3 regions of the Bradyrhizobium sp. HKCCYLRH1030 genome follow, and region 2 is predicted to be linked to each of the others. Evidence: predicted binding sites of a transcription regulator. Region 2 holds the regulator's gene; each other region holds the start of a gene.
What was found. The regulator HrcA, encoded in region 2, represses chaperone genes, less so after heat shock. The targets are predictions, from matches to a motif close to GTTAGCACTCNCNNNNNGNGAGTGCTAAC.
Positions count from the first base shown of each region.

Region 1: the regulator HrcA is predicted to act here: its motif matches at 3,903-3,931, upstream of groES (co-chaperone GroES).
Region 3: the regulator HrcA is predicted to act here: its motif matches at 4,586-4,614, upstream of groES (co-chaperone GroES).

Region 1 covers NZ_JBNPUY010000006.1:321,539-328,289, forward strand. The annotation lists gene ACQR1E_RS19915 (RtcB family protein) at 1-625, shown strand, start outside; gene lepB (signal peptidase I) at 784-1,560, shown strand; gene groL (chaperonin GroEL) at 1,817-3,457, opposite strand; gene groES (co-chaperone GroES) at 3,545-3,859, opposite strand; gene ACQR1E_RS19935 (usg protein) at 4,239-4,523, shown strand; gene ACQR1E_RS19940 (cupin) at 4,734-5,339, shown strand; gene ACQR1E_RS19945 (acyltransferase family protein) at 5,498-6,751, shown strand, end outside.
Region 2 covers NZ_JBNPUY010000002.1:624,213-630,963, forward strand. The annotation lists gene ACQR1E_RS08215 (hypothetical protein) at 1-620, shown strand, start outside; gene grpE (nucleotide exchange factor GrpE) at 777-1,397, opposite strand; gene hrcA (heat-inducible transcriptional repressor HrcA) at 1,530-2,618, opposite strand; gene rph (ribonuclease PH) at 2,783-3,496, shown strand; gene rdgB (RdgB/HAM1 family non-canonical purine NTP pyrophosphatase) at 3,493-4,137, shown strand; gene hemW (radical SAM family heme chaperone HemW) at 4,124-5,281, shown strand; gene ACQR1E_RS08245 (penicillin-binding protein activator) at 5,295-6,503, opposite strand.
Region 3 covers NZ_JBNPUY010000003.1:468,187-474,937, forward strand. The annotation lists gene ACQR1E_RS12360 (helicase HerA-like domain-containing protein) at 1-417, shown strand, start outside; gene ACQR1E_RS12365 (M20/M25/M40 family metallo-hydrolase) at 577-1,995, shown strand; gene ACQR1E_RS12370 (GGDEF domain-containing protein) at 2,055-3,266, opposite strand; gene ACQR1E_RS12375 (trypsin-like peptidase domain-containing protein) at 3,412-4,506, opposite strand; gene groES (co-chaperone GroES) at 4,729-5,043, shown strand; gene groL (chaperonin GroEL) at 5,086-6,708, shown strand.

The sequences.
Region 1 (6,751 bases), on a different contig from region 2:
GCACACCGCGATCCATGCGCCGAAGGTCCCGGAGCACAGCGCCTGGATCAAGGCGTCGAGCGACGACGGCCGCGCCTATTGGGAGGCGTTGCAGGTCGCGCGGCTGTGGACCAGGGCCAATCACCACGCGATTCACGATCTCGCTGCGGCGAAGCTCGGCAACGCCGTCGCCGACCGGTTCTGGAACGAGCACAACTTCGTCTTCCAGAAGAGCGACGGCCTGTTCTACCACGGCAAGGGGGCGACGCCGAACTGGTCCGGCTTCTCGGCTGACGATGACGGACGCACGATCGTGCCGCTCAACATGGCCGAGCCGGTGCTGATCCTGAAGCATCGCGACAACAAGGATGCGCTCGGCTTCGCGCCGCACGGCGCTGGCCGCAATCTCGGTCGGAAGGCGTTTTTGCGCGCGCATCGCCCGGAGATGCCCGAGGGCATCGATGCGCGGTTCTATTGCGGCAAGCCTGATTTGTCGGAGCTGCCGCAGGCCTACAAGAACGCGGCGTCGGTACGGGCGCAGATCGCACGCTACGGCCTCGGCGAGGTGACCGACGAGGTGATCCCTTACGGCTCGATCATGGCCGGTGACTGGGAAGCCGACGCGCCGTGGCGGAAGGGGCGGTGAAGACTCCAAATCGGTGAGGTCGCCCACGGGCGGCCTCCTGTTGACGGGGCGGCAGGCGCCGGAGGTGATCAGCGGCCGCGTGGCCGCCGGTTCATTTGGCGATTGCGCATGGCCGGGCCTTCCATCATCCTCAGGCTGTGAAGAAGGGGGGAGACGCGATGACGAGCCTGGATGCGGGTGCAATCGGGCCGAAGCGCGAGCCGTGGTGGGCGATCGCGGGGATATTCATCGCGGGCTTTGCGCTGCTGTGCCTGCTGCTGGCCTCACCGGTACTGATCCGCTCCTTCCTGTATCAGCCGTTCAACATCCCTTCATCCTCGAACATTCCAACGCTTCTCGTCGGCGATGTCTTCTTCGTGTCGAAATATCCCTACGGCTACAGCCGCTTCACTTGGCCGTTGTCATGGCCTTGCTCGTTGCCGCCATCGGCGCGCATCTGGGGCGCGACACCTGCGCGCGGTGATGTGGTCGCGTTCTTCCTGCCGAAAGACAATGCGACCGTCTACATCAAGCGCGTCGTCGGACTGCCCGGCGATCGCGTCCAGATGAAGGACGGAGTGCTCTACATCAACGATACGGCCGTCGAGCGGGAGCGCGTCGAGGATCTGACCGGAGAGGCGGCCTGCGGGGGCGATGCGAACGAGCGCGTCACGCGCTGGCGCGAGACCTTGCCGAATGGCGCGAGCTACGAGACGCTGGATTGCGTCAGCCACGGCTTCTTCGACAACACCAACGTCTTCGTTGTGCCGGACGGCCGGCTGTTCATGCTCGGCGACAACCGCGACAACTCGACCGACAGCCGCGTCCTGTCCCAGATCGGCTATGTGCCGATCGAGAACGTGATCGGCCGCGCCGCCATGATCTTTTTCTCCGCCGCCCGCGCCGAGAAGGCGAGCCGGGCCGGATCCGTTTCGAGCGGATCGGGACGATGGTGAAGTAGGGCGGACGCGAACCCGTAGCCCCGCATGAGCGAAGCGACATGCGGGATCACCGGCGCGGTTCGTGAGACCCCGGATGTCGCTTCCGCCCGCGCCCTTCGGGATGCGGCGTGCGCTCATCCGAACTACGCATTGAATGCATCGGGGCACGAGCCCGAAACCGAGGCTGGCGATTCGACAATTCCAGTACAAACGAAAACCCCGGCATCGCTGCCGGGGTTTTGCAATTGTCGTCTGCGACGAAGCGTCGGACTTAGAAGTCCATGCCGCCCATGCCGCCGCCCGGAGGCATCGCGGGGCCGCCGGCGTTCTTCTTCGGCAGCTCGGCGACCATGGCTTCGGTCGTGATCAGCAGCGCGGCCACGGAGGCGGCGTTCTGGATCGCGGCGCGAACCACCTTGGTCGGGTCGATGATGCCCTTGGAGACCAGGTTGCCGTATTCGCCGGTCTGGCTGTCGAAGCCATAGGCGTACTGGTCCTTCTCCAGGATCTTGCCGACGATGACCGAGCCGTCCTCGCCCGCGTTGATCGCGATCTGGCGGGCCGGGGCGGAGAGCGCCTTGCGGACGATCTCGATGCCGGTCTTCTGGTCGTCGTTCTTGGTGCGCAGGCCCTTGAGCTGCTCGGAAGCCCGGAGCAGGGCGACGCCGCCGCCCGGCAGGATGCCTTCCTCGACAGCCGCGCGTGTCGCATGCATCGCGTCATCCACGCGATCCTTGCGCTCCTTGACCTCGACCTCGGTCGCGCCGCCGACGCGGATCACCGCGACGCCGCCGGCGAGCTTGGCCAGACGCTCCTGCAGCTTCTCACGGTCGTAGTCCGAGGTGGTCTCCTCGATCTGCGCCTTGATCTGCTGAACGCGCGCCTCGATGTCGGCCTTCTTGCCGGCGCCGTTGACGATCGTGGTGTTCTCCTTGTCGATCATCACCTTCTTGGCGCGGCCGAGCATGGAGAGGTTGACGTTCTCGAGCTTGATGCCGAGATCTTCCGAGATCGCCTGGCCGCCGGTCAGGATCGCGATGTCCTGCAGCATGGCCTTGCGGCGATCGCCGAAGCCCGGAGCCTTGACGGCCGCGACCTTCAGGCCGCCACGCAGGCGGTTGACGACGAGCGTAGCCAGCGCCTCGCCCTCGACGTCCTCGGCGACGATCACCAGCGGCTTGCCGGTCTGCACCACGGCCTCGAGCAGCGGCAGCAGCTCGTTCAGCGACGACAGCTTCTTCTCGTTGATCAGGATGTAGGCGTCATCCATCTCGACGCGCATCTTGTCGGCGTTGGTGACGAAGTAGGGCGAGATGTAGCCGCGGTCGAACTGCATGCCCTCGACGACGTCGAGCTCGGTCTCGAGCGACTTGGCTTCCTCGACGGTGATGACACCCTCGTTGCCGACCTTCTTCATGGCGTCGGCGAGGAACTTGCCGATCTCGGCGTCGCCGTTGGCGGAGATGGTGCCGACCTGGGCGATCTCGTCGTTCGACGTGACCTTCTTGGAGTTCTTGACGAGGTCGGCAACGACCGCCTCGACCGCGAGGTCGATGCCGCGCTTCAGATCCATCGGGTTCATGCCGGCGGCAACCGCCTTGGCGCCTTCGCGCACGATGGCCTGGGCCAGCACGGTCGCGGTGGTGGTGCCGTCGCCGGCCGCATCAGCGGACTTCGAGGCGACCTCGCGCACCATCTGCGCGCCCATGTTCTCGAACTTGTCGTCGAGCTCGATCTCCTTGGCGACGGTGACGCCGTCCTTGGTGATGCGCGGCGCGCCGAACGACTTGTCGAGGACGACGTTGCGGCCCTTCGGACCGAGCGTGACCTTGACGGCATTGGCGAGGATGTCCACGCCGCGCAGCATGCGGTCGCGAGCGTCGACGCCGAACTTTACGTCTTTTGCTGACATATTGGGTTTCCCTGAGTTGAATTGGTCGTCTCACCCTGGGCAGGGCGCCCGCAGGCGCTCCTCAGGGTGAGCGTTGAGCGGGTTGGCTTAGGCGGCCTTCTTCTTCGACGCGGTGTCGGTGAGCACGCCCATGATGTCGCTTTCCTTCATGATCAGCAGCTCGTGGCCGTCGATCTTGACCTCGGTGCCCGACCACTTGCCGAACAGCACGCGGTCACCGACCTGGACGTCGAGCGGGACCAGCTTGCCGCTCTCGTCGCGGGCGCCCGGGCCCACCGCGATCACTTCGCCCTGCGAGGGCTTTTCCTTGGCCGAGTCGGGGATGATGATGCCGCCAGCGGTCTTCTCTTCGGCGTCGATGCGCTTGACCACGACGCGGTCGTGAAGCGGACGGAAAGCCATACAGTCCTCCTAAGCTATTGAGGCGATTGTCAGTTTCTGGGAATTTGGCAGTCGGCGCCGGCGAGTGCCAGCACGCAGGCTGGATTTAGGGGAGAGCATTCGGCCGGGCAAGGGCTTGTAGCAGAAAAATTAGCAGTCAACTGCGGGCTCTGCCAAAGCGTTCCGATAGCGTTAACGGGAGCGGAACGAACCATGAAACCCCGTATTAGCACCTGGGCTAAGTGGCTGCTAATGCAGCATTTTTCAACATGTCGTTAAACATTTAAGCTTGAGATGGGTTGAGGACATGCGTCACATTTCTAGGCAGTGAGCGCATCTTTGCCGGGTGGCTCCATCCCGGATGGCCACACGGACATGCGCTCCAGAAACGGAGGTTGGCATGGTGTCGAAGGTTGAGGTTTCCGAGGACTTTCGGAAACAGGTGCTGGGTTACGGGCTGACGACGGCGCAGATCCTGTATCGGATGCCGGACCATCGCTCGCTGCTGCAGACCTATGTCTGGCAGAACTACGACCTGTTTCCGAAATTCCCGGCGCTGCAGGACTTCCTGGCGTTCTGGCAGGAGAAGATCGAGGGTCCGCTGTATTCGGTCACGGTGGCGCATTCCAAGCTGATCAAGCCGGCCGAGCTGCGCGCCGTCGACGGCATCTTCCGGCTGCATTGAGGCTGACAGCCACCGCTGCCGCCTCATGACCGGTGTCATTCCGGGGCGCGCGAAGCGCGAGCCCGGAATCCATCGGGCGGCGGAACGCGCGGAGGAATGGATTCCGGGCTCGTGCTTCGCACGCCCCGGAATGACGACCTTTGTTGGAGCGGCTGCTGGGACTCTCCAATATGTGCTACCCTCGCGACGAGGATACGCAGGGAGAGCACCATGGCCACCAAGAGCCGGACGACCAAGCCCGCATCACGCGCCGCCGCCAAGTCAGCGGCGCTGAAGACCGGCAAGAGCAGCAAGGCGACGGCGAAGGCCGTTACGAGAACTAGCGCCAAGCCGCTGGCGAAGACGCCCGCCAAGCCGGGCCGGGCGGCTGCGCCCTCGGCGCGCAAGGCGCTGGCGAGCAAGGGGCGACCAGCGCCGGCGCCGCGCCGCCGCAAACAGAAGGTCGCGATCAGCCATCACCGCGAGGAGGACTTCAAGGCCGACGGCCTGCGCGCTTATGCCCATTACCGCGACCTCGGCATCGCCGACGCGACGCACGGTTTGGCGCGCGCGCATGTCATCCGCATGCTGCCGCCGTGCAATCCGCAGGAAGTCTCCAAGCTGCACACCCATGCGGTCGACTTCCAGATGGTCTACGTGCTCAAGGGCTGGGTGAAGAGCTACCTCGAAGGCGTCGGCGAGACGCTGATGCAGGAGGGCAGCTGCTGGACCCAGCCGCCGAAGATCCGGCACATGATCCTCGACTATTCCGACGACGTCGAGCTGCTGGAAGTGATCATGCCGGCCGACTTCAAAACCGTCGAACTGTCGACGTAAAGCCGACAGAAATGGATGGAAACATTCGCGTGCGATGGACGGCGGTCCCATCGCGCGTGTGTGTTGACATCCGGTCTCGCGTCACTGGGACGGATGGGCCGGCGACGAATCCGTAAGACGTGTTCGCCGCGGGCTTGCGTAAAGGCGTACCCGTCCCGTTGCCGCGCTTCGTCGTCCAGTTCGCTCCCACGATCCCGCGCGCGCCTCGCACGCGCGCATCGATTCAGCCCCGCTTCGCCAGCGCGGGCGCCGGCTCGGCTTCAGGTGTAGGACATCGCGAGGACATCGACTGGCTGCGCGCCATCGCGGTGCTCTCCGTCGTCGCATTCCATTTCGAGGCGCCGGCGATCTTCGGCGGCTTCGTCGGCGTCGACATCTTCTTCGTCATCTCCGGCTACCTGATCACCGGCATCATCGCCGCGGAGATCGCGGCGGGCCGCTTCTCGTTCGTGCAATTCTACGAGCGGAGGGTGCGGCGGCTGCTGCCGGCGCTCTACACCATGGTGGCGTTCGCGGCGCTCCCGGCGTCGCAGGACATGCTGGGCTCCGAGCGCGCCGAATTCTTCCGTTCCGCGGCCGCCGTCGTCACCTTCACTTCGAACGTCTTCTTCTGGCAGCAGTCGGGCTATTTCGACCACGCCGCGGTGGAGAAGCCGCTGCTGCACGCCTGGTCGCTCGCGGTCGAGGAGCAGTTCTATCTGGTGCTGCCGATCGTGGTCTGGGCCGTGTTGCTGATAGCGCGCGGCCGCAGGCTGGCGCTGACTTTCACGCTGGCGCTGCTGGCTGCCGGCTCGTTCGCGCTCGGTTTGCTGCTGATGCGCGAGGGCGCGTCCGCGAGCGCATTCTTCCTCAGCCCGCCGCGCGCCTGGGAATTCCTGCTCGGCAGCCTGGTCGCGATATCCGGCCTTCCCGCACCGCGGCCTGGTCTCGCACGGCGCGGCGCCCGCGCGCTGTCGCTGCTGCTGATGGCGGTGCCGATTCTGGCGCTGCGCCCCGGACCGGGTTTCCCCGGCGTCGACGCGCTGGCGCCATGCCTCGGTGCCGCGCTGTTCCTGTGGAGCGGCGCCGGCGTGGCCAACGTGCCGCGTAGCCCGCTATCGCCGCTCGGCGTGGCGGCGTTCTTCGGCCGCATTTCCTATTCGCTGTATCTGTGGCACTGGCCGTTGTTCGCCTTCGCGCGCTTCGCCAAGCCCGGCCTCGCGCTCGACGGCTGGGAGCGGGTGGCGTTGTTCGCGCTCACGGTCGCAGTCGCCACGCTGTCCTGGCGCTTCATCGAGCAGCCGTTCCGCCATCGCAAACTCGCAGCGACCCCGCGCGCGACCTTCGGTCTTGCGGCGCTGGCAAGCCTGCTGCTGCTGGCCGGCAGCGGCGTGGGCCTGCTGCGCGCCGGCGCCGTGTCGGACGCCGACCGC
Region 2 (6,751 bases):
GGGATGGCGCCACGCCGGTGCGGCGCTACTCGATGATCCTGCCCGGCAACGGCTTCTCCGGCTACGTGGCCGTGCAGATCCCGGAGACCGCGAGCCGGATCTATACCGACGATGCCGTGCGCCAGATGTTCGCCTCCGCCGTCGTCCGCAAGGACGTTCCGGTCGACGAGCAGCTCGCGATGATGCCGTTCAAGGTCACCGACCTCTCCGGGTTCAAGACCATCCGCACGCTCGGGCCGGGCGCCCTGATCCTGGCCGATGGCGAAGAGGACAAGGGCTTCGAGGCCGCGCCCTTCGTGGTGATCGGGCTGGTGGCCGGCGTCGCCCCGGAGGCAGGCGACCGCGCGCGCGTCGCGCAGCAGGCGGCCACCACCATTCCGGGCGTCCGCGAAGCGCGCATCACGATGTCCGAGCCGATCCGCATCGACGGCCAGCCGGCCTATGAGACCCGGATCGACGCCACCAGCGGCAAGGACAATACGCCAGTGACGGTGGTGCAGTGGCTGCGCTTCGGCGGGCCGAACACGTTGCGGATCATCGGCAGCGCGCCGCGCGACCAGTGGTCGGCGGCCTTCCCGCGCTTCCGCGCCGTCCGCGACGGCATCCAGCCGAGAGGCTGAGACCAGTCCGGCATCGGACGTCGTGATCACGTCGGCCGCTCGCCGTGAGACGAACTACAAAGTCGCGCCGACAAACAAGAAGCCACGGGCATCGTTGCCCGTGGCTTGTTCGTTCGATCGACAGGACGGCAGCAGGACGCCTGCCTATGCTCGCCGTCAGGCGGCGCTGTTCGACTGATCGTTGCTCGCCGCCGGCGCCGCCTTCGCGCCACCCTTGGACACGCCGACCAGCGCGGGACGCAGCACGCGCTCGCCGATCATGAAGCCGGCCTGCACGACCTGCACCACGGTACCGGACGGCACCGACGGATCCGGGACCTCGTACATCGCCTGCTGGAAGTTGGGGTCGAACTTCTGTCCCGTCGGATCGAACTTCTTGACGCCGTTCTTCTCCAGCGTGTTGAGCAGCGAGCGCTCGGTGAGCTCCACGCCCTCGATCAGCGACTTCAGGCCCGCATCGGCATTGGCGCGCGTCTCGGCCGGCACGGCATCGAGCGCGCGCTGCAGATTGTCGGCGATATCGAGCACGTCACGGGCGAAGCCGGTGATGCCGTACATGCGCGCATCGGCGACTTCACGGGCCGTCCGCTTGCGCAGGTTCTCCATCTCCGCGAGCGTGCGCAGCATCTTGTCGCGCGCGTCGGCCGCCTCCTTGGCAAGCGCCTCGGCCGAGCCGGCCTCAGGATCATCGGGCATGATGTAGGGCTTGGAGACGACGGGTTCGCTGGCCTGCGCCGGGTTTTCCGGATCATTCTTATGCAGGTCGGGATCGGTCATGGACAGACTCGCAAGTTCGGCTGACGGGTTTGGGGGATATGGGGCGGGATATCGTGCTTTGAGCGTCGAAAATCAAGCGCAGCCTGACCATCGCGCCCGGAGGCGCTGTCCGCGGGTGAACCAAGTCACGCGTCAGCCGCCCAGCAGCCGGCTGACCAGACGCGCGGCATAATCGACCGTCGGAATCACCCGGGCATAGTTGAGCCGGGTCGGACCGATGACGCCGAGCACGCCGACGATGCGCCCCGTGGCGTCGGAATAGGGCGACACGATCGTCGACGAGCCCGACAGCGAGAACAGCTTGTTCTCCGAGCCGATGAAGATGCGGACACCTTCCGCGCTCTCCGCCCGTCCGAGCAGATCGACGACGCCGCGCTTGGTCTCGAGATCGTCGAACAGCCGCCGGACACGCTCGAGATCTTCGAGCGCATGCAGGTCCTCGAGCAGGTTGGCGTGGCCGCGCACGATGAGCTGCCGCTCGTCGCTGTCCCCTCCGGACCAGCTCGCGACTCCGGCGGCGATCACCTTCTGCGTCAACTGATCGAGCTCGGCACGGTCATGCGCCAGCGCGGTCTCGAGCTCGAGCCGCGCTTCCGCCAGCGTCCGTCCTCTGATGCGGGCATTGAGGAAATTGGACGCCTCGGTCAGCGCCGACGACGGCACGCCCGGCGGCAGGGTCAGGACCCGGTTCTCGACCTGTCCGTCCTCACCGACCAGAACGACGAGCGCGCGCTCGGGCTCGAGCCTGACGAACTCGATGTGCTTCAGGCGGGTGTTGGATTTCGCGGTGAGAACCACGGCAGCGGCACGGGTCAGACCCGACAGCCGGGTCAGCGCTTCATCCAGCGCCGCTTCGACCGACTGCGCCCGGCCGACGGCCGCGAGCTGGCTCTGGATCGACTGCCGCTCGGCCTCCGTCATGTCGCCGACCTGCATCAGGGCGTCGACGAAGAAGCGCAGGCCAGCCTCGGTCGGCAGCCGGCCGGCCGAGGTGTGCGGCGCGTAGATCAGACCGAGCTGCTCGAGATCGGCCATGACGTTGCGCACCGAGGCCGGCGACAGCGGAACCGCGATCAGCCGCGAAATGTTGCGCGAGCCGACCGGTTCGCCGGTCGCCAGATAGCTTTCGACGATCTGCCGGAAGATCTCGCGCGAGCGCTCGTTCAGGTGCGCCAGACCGGCCGGCGGTGTCATCAGGTTGATCGGATCGTGGTGGGCCACCAGATGCACTCCTCCCAGCTGCCTATAATGTGTCCATGCGGCGGCTCGGTGGCAAGCCGGTCGGCGCTCGCGGGCGAAGCCATGATAAACCCTTGCCGCTGCCGGTCCCGGCTCCTACAAGGCCCGTCAAAGTCGGTCTTTCGCGCGCTTTCACGGAGAGAATCATGCGGCCGAGCCGCCGTGCACCGGATGAACTGCGGGCCGTGAGCCTGGAACGCGGCGTCGTCAAATACGCCGAGGGCTCCTGCCTGGTGAAGTTCGGCGACACCCATGTCCTGGTCACCGCCACGCTCGAGGACCGGCTGCCGCCCTGGCTGAAGGGCCAGGGACGCGGCTGGATCACCGCCGAATACGGCATGCTGCCGCGCGCCACGCTGGAACGGACCCGGCGCGAGGCCTCCGCCGGCAAGCAGACCGGCCGCACCGTCGAGATCCAGCGCCTGATCGGCCGCTCGCTGCGCACCGCGATCGACCTGGAAGCGCTCGGCGAGCGCCAGATCACGGTCGATTGCGACGTGCTGCAGGCCGATGGCGGCACGCGCACGGCGTCGATCACCGGCGCCTGGGTGGCGCTGGCCGACTGCATCAAGTGGATGAAATCGCGCAACATGATCAAGACCGAGGTGCTGCGCGCCAACGTCGCCGCAATCTCCTGCGGCATCTACAACGGCACGCCGGTGCTGGATCTCGACTACGCCGAGGACTCCGAGGCCGAGACCGACGCCAATTTCGTCATGACCGGCGACGGCCGCATCATCGAGGTGCAGGGCACGGCGGAGAAGACGCCGTTCACCGAGGCCGAATTCCTGGCGCTGATGGCGCTCGCCCGCAAGGGCGTCGCGCGGCTGGTCGACCTGCAGAAGATGGCGGTCGCGTGAGCAGCCCGCACCGCAAGCTCACCGGTCGCATCATCATTGCGACCCACAATCCCGGCAAGCTTGCCGAGATGCGCGAGCTGCTCGCTCCCCATGGCGTCGAGGCGGTGTCGGCCGGCGATCTCGGCCTGGACGAGCCGGATGAGACCGGCGAGACCTTCCAGGCCAACGCCCGCATCAAGGCGGTCGCCGCGGCCAGAGCCGCGCAGCTTCCTGCCTTTGCCGACGATTCCGGCATCGTGGTTCATGCGCTCGATGGGGCGCCGGGGATCTATTCGGCGCGCTGGGCAGGACCGGACAAGGATTTCGCCGGCGCGATGACGCGCATCGAGCGCCTCCTGCAGGAGCGGGACGCGACTGGTGCCGACAAGCGTAGCGCCCATTTCGTCTCGGCGCTGTGCGTGGCGTGGCCGGACGGTCACGTCGAGGAGGTCGAGGCGCGGGTCGACGGCACCCTGGTCTGGCCGCCGCGTGGCACGGCGGGCTTCGGCTACGACCCGATGTTCCTGCCCGAGGGCCACGACCGGACCTTCGGCGAGATGACCAGCATCGAGAAACATGGCCTGCCGCCGCTCGGGCTCGGCCTGTCGCACCGGGCGCGCGCCTTCGTGAAACTCGCGGAGATCTGTCTTGAGCAGCGCTGACAGCGAAGCGTTCGGCGTCTATGTGCACTGGCCGTTCTGCCTGTCGAAATGTCCGTATTGCGACTTCAACAGCCACGTCCGGCATGCCGCCATCGATCAGGACCGCTTCGCCCGCGCCTTTGCGCAGGAGATCGCGACCACGGCCGCCCGCATTGGGCCGCGCACCGTCACGTCGATCTTTCTCGGCGGCGGCACCCCGTCGCTGATGCAGCCGCAGACGGTCGGCGCCATTCTCGACGCGATCGGCCGGCACTGGCACGTCGCTGGCGATGTCGAGGTGTCGCTCGAAGCCAACCCGACCAGCGTCGAGGCGACCCGCTTTGCCGGCTATCGCGCCGCGGGCGTCAACCGGGTCTCGCTCGGCGTCCAGGCGATGGACGATGCGTCGCTCAAGATGCTCGGCCGCCTGCACACCGCTGAAGAGGCGATGAAGGCGGTGGCGATCGCGCGCCATGCATTCGAGCGCTATTCGTTCGATCTGATCTACGCGCGGCCCGACCAGACGCCGCAGATGTGGACCGAAGAGCTGACGCGGGCGATCGGCGAGGCGGCTGAGCATTTGTCGCTGTATCAACTGACCATCGAGGAAGGCACGCCGTTCTTCGGCCTGCACGCCGCAGGCAAGCTGAAGACGCCGGACGAAGGCCTGGCGCGCACCTTGTACGACGTCACGCAGGAGATCTGTGGCCGTCACGGACTGCCGGCCTATGAGATTTCCAATCACGCCCGGCCCGGCGCGGAGTGCCGGCACAACCTCGTCTACTGGCGCGGCCAGGAATATGCCGGCATCGGCCCGGGCGCCCATGGCCGCCTCGACATCGGCGGCATCAGGCACGCGACAGCGACCGACAAGCGGCCGGAAGCCTGGCTGATGCGGGTCGAATCCAACGGTCATGGTGTCATGACCGACGACGAGCTCAACCGCGAGGAGCGCGCCGACGAATTCCTGCTGATGGGGCTGCGACTGGCCGAGGGCATCGACCCGCAGCGCTACGCAAGGATCTCCGGCCGCAGGCTCGATCCGCGCCGCATCGCGCTGCTGCGCGAGGAGGGCGCGATCGCGGTCGATCCGGACGGGCGGCTGCGCGTGACCCAGGACGGCTTTCCGGTGCTCGACGCGGTCGTCGCCGACCTCGCCGCCTGAGAAGTGCTGCGACTCACGTCGCGCTGAAACTCTTCGGCGCGCCGGCGACCGCCTGTCCGCCACCCGAACCGACGCGCATCACCGCAAGCCCGCGCTCATTGGTGCCGTCGCTGCGGAACCGGAACAGCCCGTCGATGCCGGCGAAGCCGGATGCATTGGTCAGGACATCGGGCGCGAAACGCTGGTTGCCCTGGGTGCGCGCCAACGCGGCCACGAGCGCCACCGCATCATAGGCGAGGGTCGCCGTACGTACGGGATCGCCGCCGAATCGCGTCCGGTAGCGGCCGGCAAAGGCGCGGAAGCCGGAGGGATCCGGCGCGGCATAGAGGCCGCCCTGCAGGCTGGCGCTGGCATAGACGCGCGGATTGTCCCACAGCCCTGTGCCGAGCAACTGGATGTTGCGCAGATTGGCGCCGGCAGCGGTCAGCGCATCGGCCGTCGCCGCGACCGATTCGCCGTCATCGGCCAGCAGCAGCGCATCGGCGCCGCCGAGCGCCTGCGCCACCGTGCGCGCAGGCCCGTTGCGGTCGCCGGAATATTTCTCGAATGCCACGATGCGTCCGCCGCGGCGGCTGACCGCGGTCTTGAACGCCCCCTCGACGACGGTGCCGTAGGCATTGTCGGGCAGCAGCGCCGCGAACGAGCGTTTGCCGACGCTGGCGGAATATTCGACGATGCGGCTGGCATCGGACTCCGGCAGGAAGCTGAGCAGATAGACGCCGCGCCCCGCCACACTCGAATCGGTCGAAAAGGCGATGACCGAGATGTTGCGCGCGCGCGCCACCTGAGCCGTCGCCGGCACTGAGCCCGCGAACAGGGGGCCGAGAATGATCTCGGCGCCTTCGTCGCAGGCCTGCTGCGCGCCCTGCTGCGCCCCTTGCGGGCTGCCGGCGTCGTCCTTGATCAGGAGCTGGATGTTGGGGTTCTGAAACTCGGCCAGCGCCATCTCGGCGGCGTTCTTCATCGATTGCGCGGCGACGCCGGCATTGCCCGACGCCGACAGCGGCAGAATCAGCCCGACCTTGACCTGGCCGTTGCCGGCCACCGCCGGTTGCTGCGGCGGTCCCGCCGGCGCGGTCGGCTGCTCGAACGGATTGAAGCCCTGCTGGACGTTGGAGCACGCCGACAGCAGCGGCGCGCCGACGATCAGGCCCAGCGCCGTTCGCCGGGCGACCCCATGGGGTCCCGGACCGAGAGAGTTGGGATGACGCGGGCCCACCATGGCATCTCTTCGTTCGGCCGAGTCCGGCCAGAAGTTCCCCAAACGCACGTCCCGCAGGCCGTGCAGATTCACTCATATTGTCGACGAATAGTTAAGCAAAACAAAAGGCTGTCAGCGCCACACAGCCGATCAATTCGACGTTTTGCACGGCCTATCCCCTGCTCGTACACACCCTCATCGAGGTGCAGCTTCGAACTTGAAGCTGCGATGAACGGCCCCCCCGTGCCGATCGGCACTTCAAAATCGCT
Region 3 (6,751 bases), on a different contig from region 2:
GAGCGCGTCCTGATCCGGCCGCCGTCGGCGCGCATCGGACCCGTCACGCCGGAGGAGCGCAAGGCGATCATCGCCGCGAGCCCGGTCAAGGGCAAATACGACACCGCGATCGACGCCGAGTCCGCCTACGAGCTGCTGCAGAAGCGGATCAGCGGAACCGCCGCGACGACGGAAGCCTCCTCCGGCAGCGTGCTCGGCAAGATCGGCGACATCGCCGCGACGATCTTCGGCACCAACGTCAAGCGCGGCCAGCTCTCGACCACGCAGGTGATCGCGCGCAACGTCGCCCGCTCGGTCTCCGACAAGGTGGTGGGCGGGATCGCGGCCGATCTCGGCAAGCAGGTCGGCGGCTCCTTGGGCAGTTCGATCGGCCGCTCCCTCGTGCGTGGCGCGCTAGGTGGACTGCTGCGGCGTTGATATGGTGTCGTGTTCCCGGTCGGCGTGATGGCCTTGTCATGTCATCTGCGCCGATTGGGGGGCAGGCGGCATTTGCTGCCTTTGCATGAGGCTGGCCCGGACCGCGCAACGGAGCTACAAGCGGGCCGATAGCCGTTACATGCGAAGGATCCGGTGGCCATGGCCAATGCGCAGCTTCAATCCGTTCTCGACCACATCGACGCCGACTTCGACAACAGCCTGGAGCGGCTGTTTGCGCTGATCCGGATCAAGTCGATCTCGGCCGATCCGGCCTTCGCTGGGGATTGCAAGGCAGCAGCCGACCATCTTGCCAAGGATCTTGCGACGCTCGGTTTCGCCGCCGAAGTGCGGCCGACCGCCGGCCATCCGGCCGTGGTCGGCAAGAGCAACGGCCATGGTGGCAAAGGAGATGGCGCGGCCAAGCCACATGTGCTGTTCTACGGCCATTACGACGTGCAGCCGGTCGATCCGCTCGAGCTGTGGCATCGGCCGCCGTTCGAGCCCGTGGTCGCCGACCATGCCGACGGCCGCAAGATCATCGTCGCGCGCGGCGCCGAGGACGACAAGGGCCAGCTGATGACCTTCGTCGAGGCCTGCCGCGCCTGGAAGAAGGTCACGGGATCGCTGCCGCTCGACATCACGGTGCTGATCGAGGGCGAGGAGGAGGTCGGCTCGAAGAACTTCGTGCCATTCCTCGAAGCGAACAAGGACGAGTTCAAGGCCGACTTCGCGCTGGTCTGCGACACCGGCATGTGGGATCCGAACACGCCGGCGATCACGACCTCGCTGCGCGGTCTCCTCTATGAAGAGGTGAAGATCAAGGCCGCCAATCGCGATCTGCATTCCGGCGTGTTCGGCGGCGGCGCGCGCAATCCGATCCGCGTGCTGACCGAGATCCTCGGCGGCCTGTTCGACGCCGACGGGCGCATCACCATCCCCGGCTTCTATGACGGCGTGAAGGATGTGCCGCCGGAGGTCCTGGAGCAGTGGAAGAAGCTCAACCTGACGCCCGAGAGCTTCCTCAAGCCGATCGGCCTGTCGATCCCCGCCGGCGAGAAGGATCGTCTGCTGATCGAGCAAATCTCGTCGCGGCCGACCTGCGATATCAACGGCATCTGGGGCGGCTATATCGGCGAGGGTTCCAAGACCGTGATTCCGTCGCTGGCGCATGCGAAGGTCTCGTTCCGCCTCGTCGAGGGCCAGGACCCGCTGAAGATCCGCAAGGCCTTCCGCGACTACGTGTCGGCGCGCATCCCCGGCGACTGCTCGGTCGAGTTCGGCGATCATTCGGCGGGCGCTGCGATCGCGCTCGACTGGACCATGAAGCCGTTGGCGGCTGCCAGGCAGGCGTTGACCGAGGAGTGGGGCAAGGAGACCGTCCTGATGGGCTCGGGCGCCTCGATCCCGATCGTCACGGACTTCAAGAAGACGCTCGGTCTCGATTCACTGCTGGTCGGCTTCGGTCTCGACGACGACAACATCCATTCGCCGAATGAGAAATACGACCTCAAGAGCTATCACAAGGGCATCCGCTCCTGGGCCCGCATCCTCGCCGCGCTCGCGGAGATGCCACGGTAGTGCAGGCGCTCGTCCGGGCTACGACCGCGACGGCGCTGATTGTTTGCACGAGGCTGAACTCACGCCGCGCTGGCGACCGACTTCGCCGCAAGATCGCCGCCGGCGATCTTGCGCAGCGCTGCGAGATTGGCTTCGGCCGAAGCCAATCGCCAGCAGGATTTCCCGCTCGACTTGGCTTCATACAATGCGGCGTCCGCCGCGAACAGCAGGGCTTCCGGATCGGTGCCGTGCTCGGGCGCGACGGCGATGCCGATGCTGATGCCGATCTGGACATGCGCGCCGCCCGGCAGGGCCATCGGCGAGGTCATCACCTCGATGATGCGCTCGCCGAGCGCCAGCGCGTGGTCGAGCGCAGGATCGCCGGCGAGCACCACGAACTCGTCGCCGCCGATCCGGGCGATGACGTCGCCGCGAGAGGCGGTCTGCCGCAGCGTCCGGCCGACGATCTTCAGCAGCTCGTCGCCTGCGGCGTGACCGAAGGTGTCGTTGACCGGCTTGAAGCCATCGAGATCGAGATACAGGACGGCGAAGCTGCGATCGCCGCCGGCGTCGAGCCTGCTCTGCAGCGCATCGATCAGGCCGGCGCGGTTGCGCAAGCCCGTGAGTGGATCGAGCCGCGCCCGCTCGTCGCTCTCGCGCTTGGCCTGCATGACCGCCACCAGCATCTTGTTGAGCCGGAACGCCGCGCCGGTCATGGCGAGGAAGTAGACCGGCATCTGCAGATACATCGCGAACAACAACGGCTCATGCGACGTCGCGACGCCGGGGATGACGGGGCCGATGCTGAACAGGATCATCGTGCCGACCAGGCGCGGCGCGCTGAAATTGCGAAAGCAGATGCCGCCCACCATGGCGGCCGAGGAGATGCAGGTCAGTGACGCGGCCACCCAGTCGCCGGACGCGAGGCTGATGCCGACGCCGAAGCCGACGCTGGCGCTCCAGGCCACCGACAGCAGGATGTGGATGTCGGTCGGCGTCGCCAGCCGCTCGCGGGCGCGGCGGTAGGCAATCATCATCACGATCAGCCGCGACAGGCAGATCGCGACTTCGAGCACGAACCAGGTGATGAAGAGCGGGCTCGGCGTACGCAGTGCGAGCGCTGCGGCGACAGCAACGGTGTTGATGGCGCCGCCGGCGAACACCGACCAGCAGCCGTAGAGCTCACGCGTCAACGCGCGGCGGATATCTGATGACACCGGATATCCCGGGTCGGCCAGCCAGCGCGTCACGCGCCAGCGTGGCAAACTGAACGCCAAACCATCACCCCGCATTTCAATACCTCCGCGGGGTTGCAATAAGCGCGATAGCACTTAACAGGCGTTTAGAGAGGTATCGGCGTCTCGCTGCATGCTTGATGCACGGTAAAAATTTACTCCACGTGGTACGCGCAGCTAACAACGAACTGAAGTTGAATTCTCAGCCCGAGGTTCTCGCGCGCGCACGTTCTTCGGTGACCGGCGCGACCTCCACCGTCGCATTGCCGAGCGCGCGGTCGCGCTCGAACACGAGACGGACGCGCTGCCCGACCGGTGTGAGGCCGATCAGGTTGCGCACCTGCGTGGCGCTGCGCACCGGCATGTCGTTCGCCTTCACGATGATGTCGCCCTTGCGCAGTCCCGCGCGTTCGGCCGGCGAGCCCACGGTGACGTCGGCGACGCGCGCGCCCTGAATCCGGCCATCGGCCGGTGCATCCAGGTCGAGCAGGGTCACGCCGATGCGGCCGCGATCGACGCGGCCGTTGGCGACGAGCTGCTCCATCACCCGCCGCGCCATGTTGATCGGGACGGCGAAGCCGATGCCGACATTGCCGCCGCCGGGCGAGATGATCGCGGTGTTGATGCCGACCAGCTCGCCGCGCAGATTGATCAGCGCGCCGCCGGAATTTCCGGGATTGATCGCCGCGTCGGTCTGGATGAAGTCCTCGTAGCCCTGCTTGCCGAGGCCGGTTCGCCCGAGCGCGCTCACGAGACCCGAGGTGACGGTCTGGCCAAGACCGAACGGGTTGCCGACGGCGATCACGAAGTCGCCGACCTCGAGCGCATCACTGTCGCCAAGCGCGATGGCCTTGAGGTCGATGGGGTCCCTGATCTGCAGCAGCGCGATATCAGTGGCGGGATCGCGCCCGACCAGGCGGGCGGCGAATTTGCGGCCATCCTTGGTGCGGATCTGCGCTGTCGTGACGTGCTCGACGACGTGATTGGCGGTCATGACGTAGCCGCGCTGCGCATCGACGATGACGCCCGAGCCGGTGGCGCTGATCTGCTTCTCGACCTGCTTGGGGACGTCGAAAAACTCGCGAAACAGCGGGTCCTGGTAGAGCGGATTGTCCTGGCGGACCTTGCCTTCGACCGAGATGTTGACGACGGCGGGCGTCACTTCCTTGACCAGCGGGGCCAGCGTCGGCACCCGGCCTAGCTTGAGATCGGGAATCTGGGCCAAGGCAGGCCCGGTCATCAGGCAAAGCAGAATGGCAGGCGCCAGGACGGCCCGGAGAAAAGGCGGAAGCTGCATCGTGATCCCCAACAAGCGCGATCAGGATTTTTTGGCGACGACAGAACTGGGAAAGCGGCCGGCCCGGTTCAAGAGCCGCACTGGCAATCGTTCCCCGAGAGTGCCAAAAAATTTACGTGACCCTCTTGAACGAAAAGTTCGGCTTTCCTAGGTCGTTGCTCGCTCGGGGGCCTGATGGGACCCGAGGCTTATGACATCGCTGATCTGTAAAGGAGGATGTGCATGCATTTCCGTCCATTGCACGACCGCGTGCTCGTGCGCCGTATCGATGCCGAGGAGAAGACCAAGGGCGGCATCATCATTCCCGACACCGCCAAGGAGAAGCCGCAGGAGGGCGAGATCGTTGCCGCGGGTCCTGGCGCGCGGAATGAGCAGGGGCAATTGGTGCCGCTCGAGGTCAAGCCCGGCGACCGCGTGCTGTTCGGGAAATGGTCGGGCACCGAGGTCAAGATCGACGGCAAGGATCTCCTGATCGTGAAGGAGAGCGATCTGCTCGGCATCATCGACACGCCCGTCGCGGCCAAGAAGGCTGCGTGATTCCCTCAACTGACAGTCATCGAGAGAAAGGAGACGACGAACATGGCTGCCAAGGACGTGAAGTTTTCGACCGACGCGCGCGATCGCATGCTGCGCGGCGTCGACATCCTCGCCAATGCCGTGAAGGTCACGCTCGGTCCCAAGGGCCGCAACGTCGTGATCGAGAAATCGTTCGGCGCGCCGCGCATCACCAAGGACGGCGTGACGGTCGCCAAGGAGATCGAGCTGGAGGACAAGTTCGAGAACATGGGCGCGCAGATGGTGCGCGAGGTGGCCTCGAAGACCGCCGATCTCGCCGGCGACGGCACCACCACCGCCACCGTGCTCGCCCAGGCCATCGTCAAGGAAGGCGCGAAGTCGGTCGCCGCCGGCATGAACCCGATGGATCTGAAGCGCGGCATTGATCTCGCCGTCGACGCGATCGTCAAGGATCTCAAGTCGCACGCCAAGAAGATCACCAGCAATGACGAGATCGCGCAGGTCGGCACCATCTCGGCCAATGGCGACAACGAGATCGGCCGCTTCCTCGCCGAGGCCATGCAGAAGGTCGGCAATGACGGCGTGATCACGGTCGAGGAGGCCAAGAGCCTCGACACCGAGCTCGAGGTGGTCGAAGGCATGCAGTTCGACCGCGGCTACGTCTCGCCGTACTTCGTCACCAATTCCGAGAAGATGCGGGTCGAGCTCGAGGATCCCTACATCCTGATCCACGAGAAGAAACTGTCGGGTCTGCAGACCATGCTGCCGCTGCTCGAAGCCGTGGTGCAGTCCGGCAAGCCGCTGCTGATCGTCGCCGAGGATGTCGAAGGCGAGGCGCTGGCCACCCTGGTCGTCAACAAGCTGCGCGGCGGCCTGAAGATCGCCGCCGTCAAGGCGCCGGGCTTCGGCGATCGCCGCAAGGCCATGCTGGAGGACATCGCGATCCTCACCGGCGGCACGACCATCTCCGAGGATCTCGGCATCAAGCTGGAGAACGTCACCTTGTCGATGCTCGGCCGCGCCAAGAAGGTCGTGGTCGACAAGGAGAACACCACGATCGTCGACGGCGCCGGCGCCAGGAAGGACATCGAGGCGCGCACCCAGCAGATCAGGCTGCAGATCGAGGAGACCACCTCCGACTACGACCGCGAGAAGCTGCAGGAGCGGCTCGCCAAGCTCGCCGGCGGCGTCGCGGTGATCCGGGTCGGCGGCGCCACCGAGGTCGAGGTCAAGGAGCGCAAGGACCGCGTCGACGATGCGCTGCACGCCACCCGCGCCGCGGTGGAGGAGGGCATCCTGCCCGGCGGCGGCGTCGCGCTGCTGCGCGCCACCAAGGTGCTCGACGGCGTCAAGACTGTTAACGCCGACCAGAAGGCCGGCGTCGACATCGTCCGGCGCGCCATCCAGGTGCCGGTGCGGCAGATCGTGCAGAACGCCGGCGAGGACGGCTCGCTGGTGGTCGGCAAGCTCCTGGAAAAGGATGCCTATGGCTGGGGCTTCAACGCCGCGACCGGCGAGTACCAGGATCTGGTGCAGGCCGGCGTGATCGACCCCGCCAAGGTGGTCCGTACCGCGCTGCAGGATGCGGCCTCGGTCGCCTCGCTGCTGATCACCACCGAGGCGCTGGTGGCCGACAAGCCGAAGAAGGCGGACGCCGCCGCGGCCGCGCCGTCGATGGACTTCTGATCTGGTGAAGCCGGGGCTGGCCGCAGCCAGCCCCGGCTGCCTG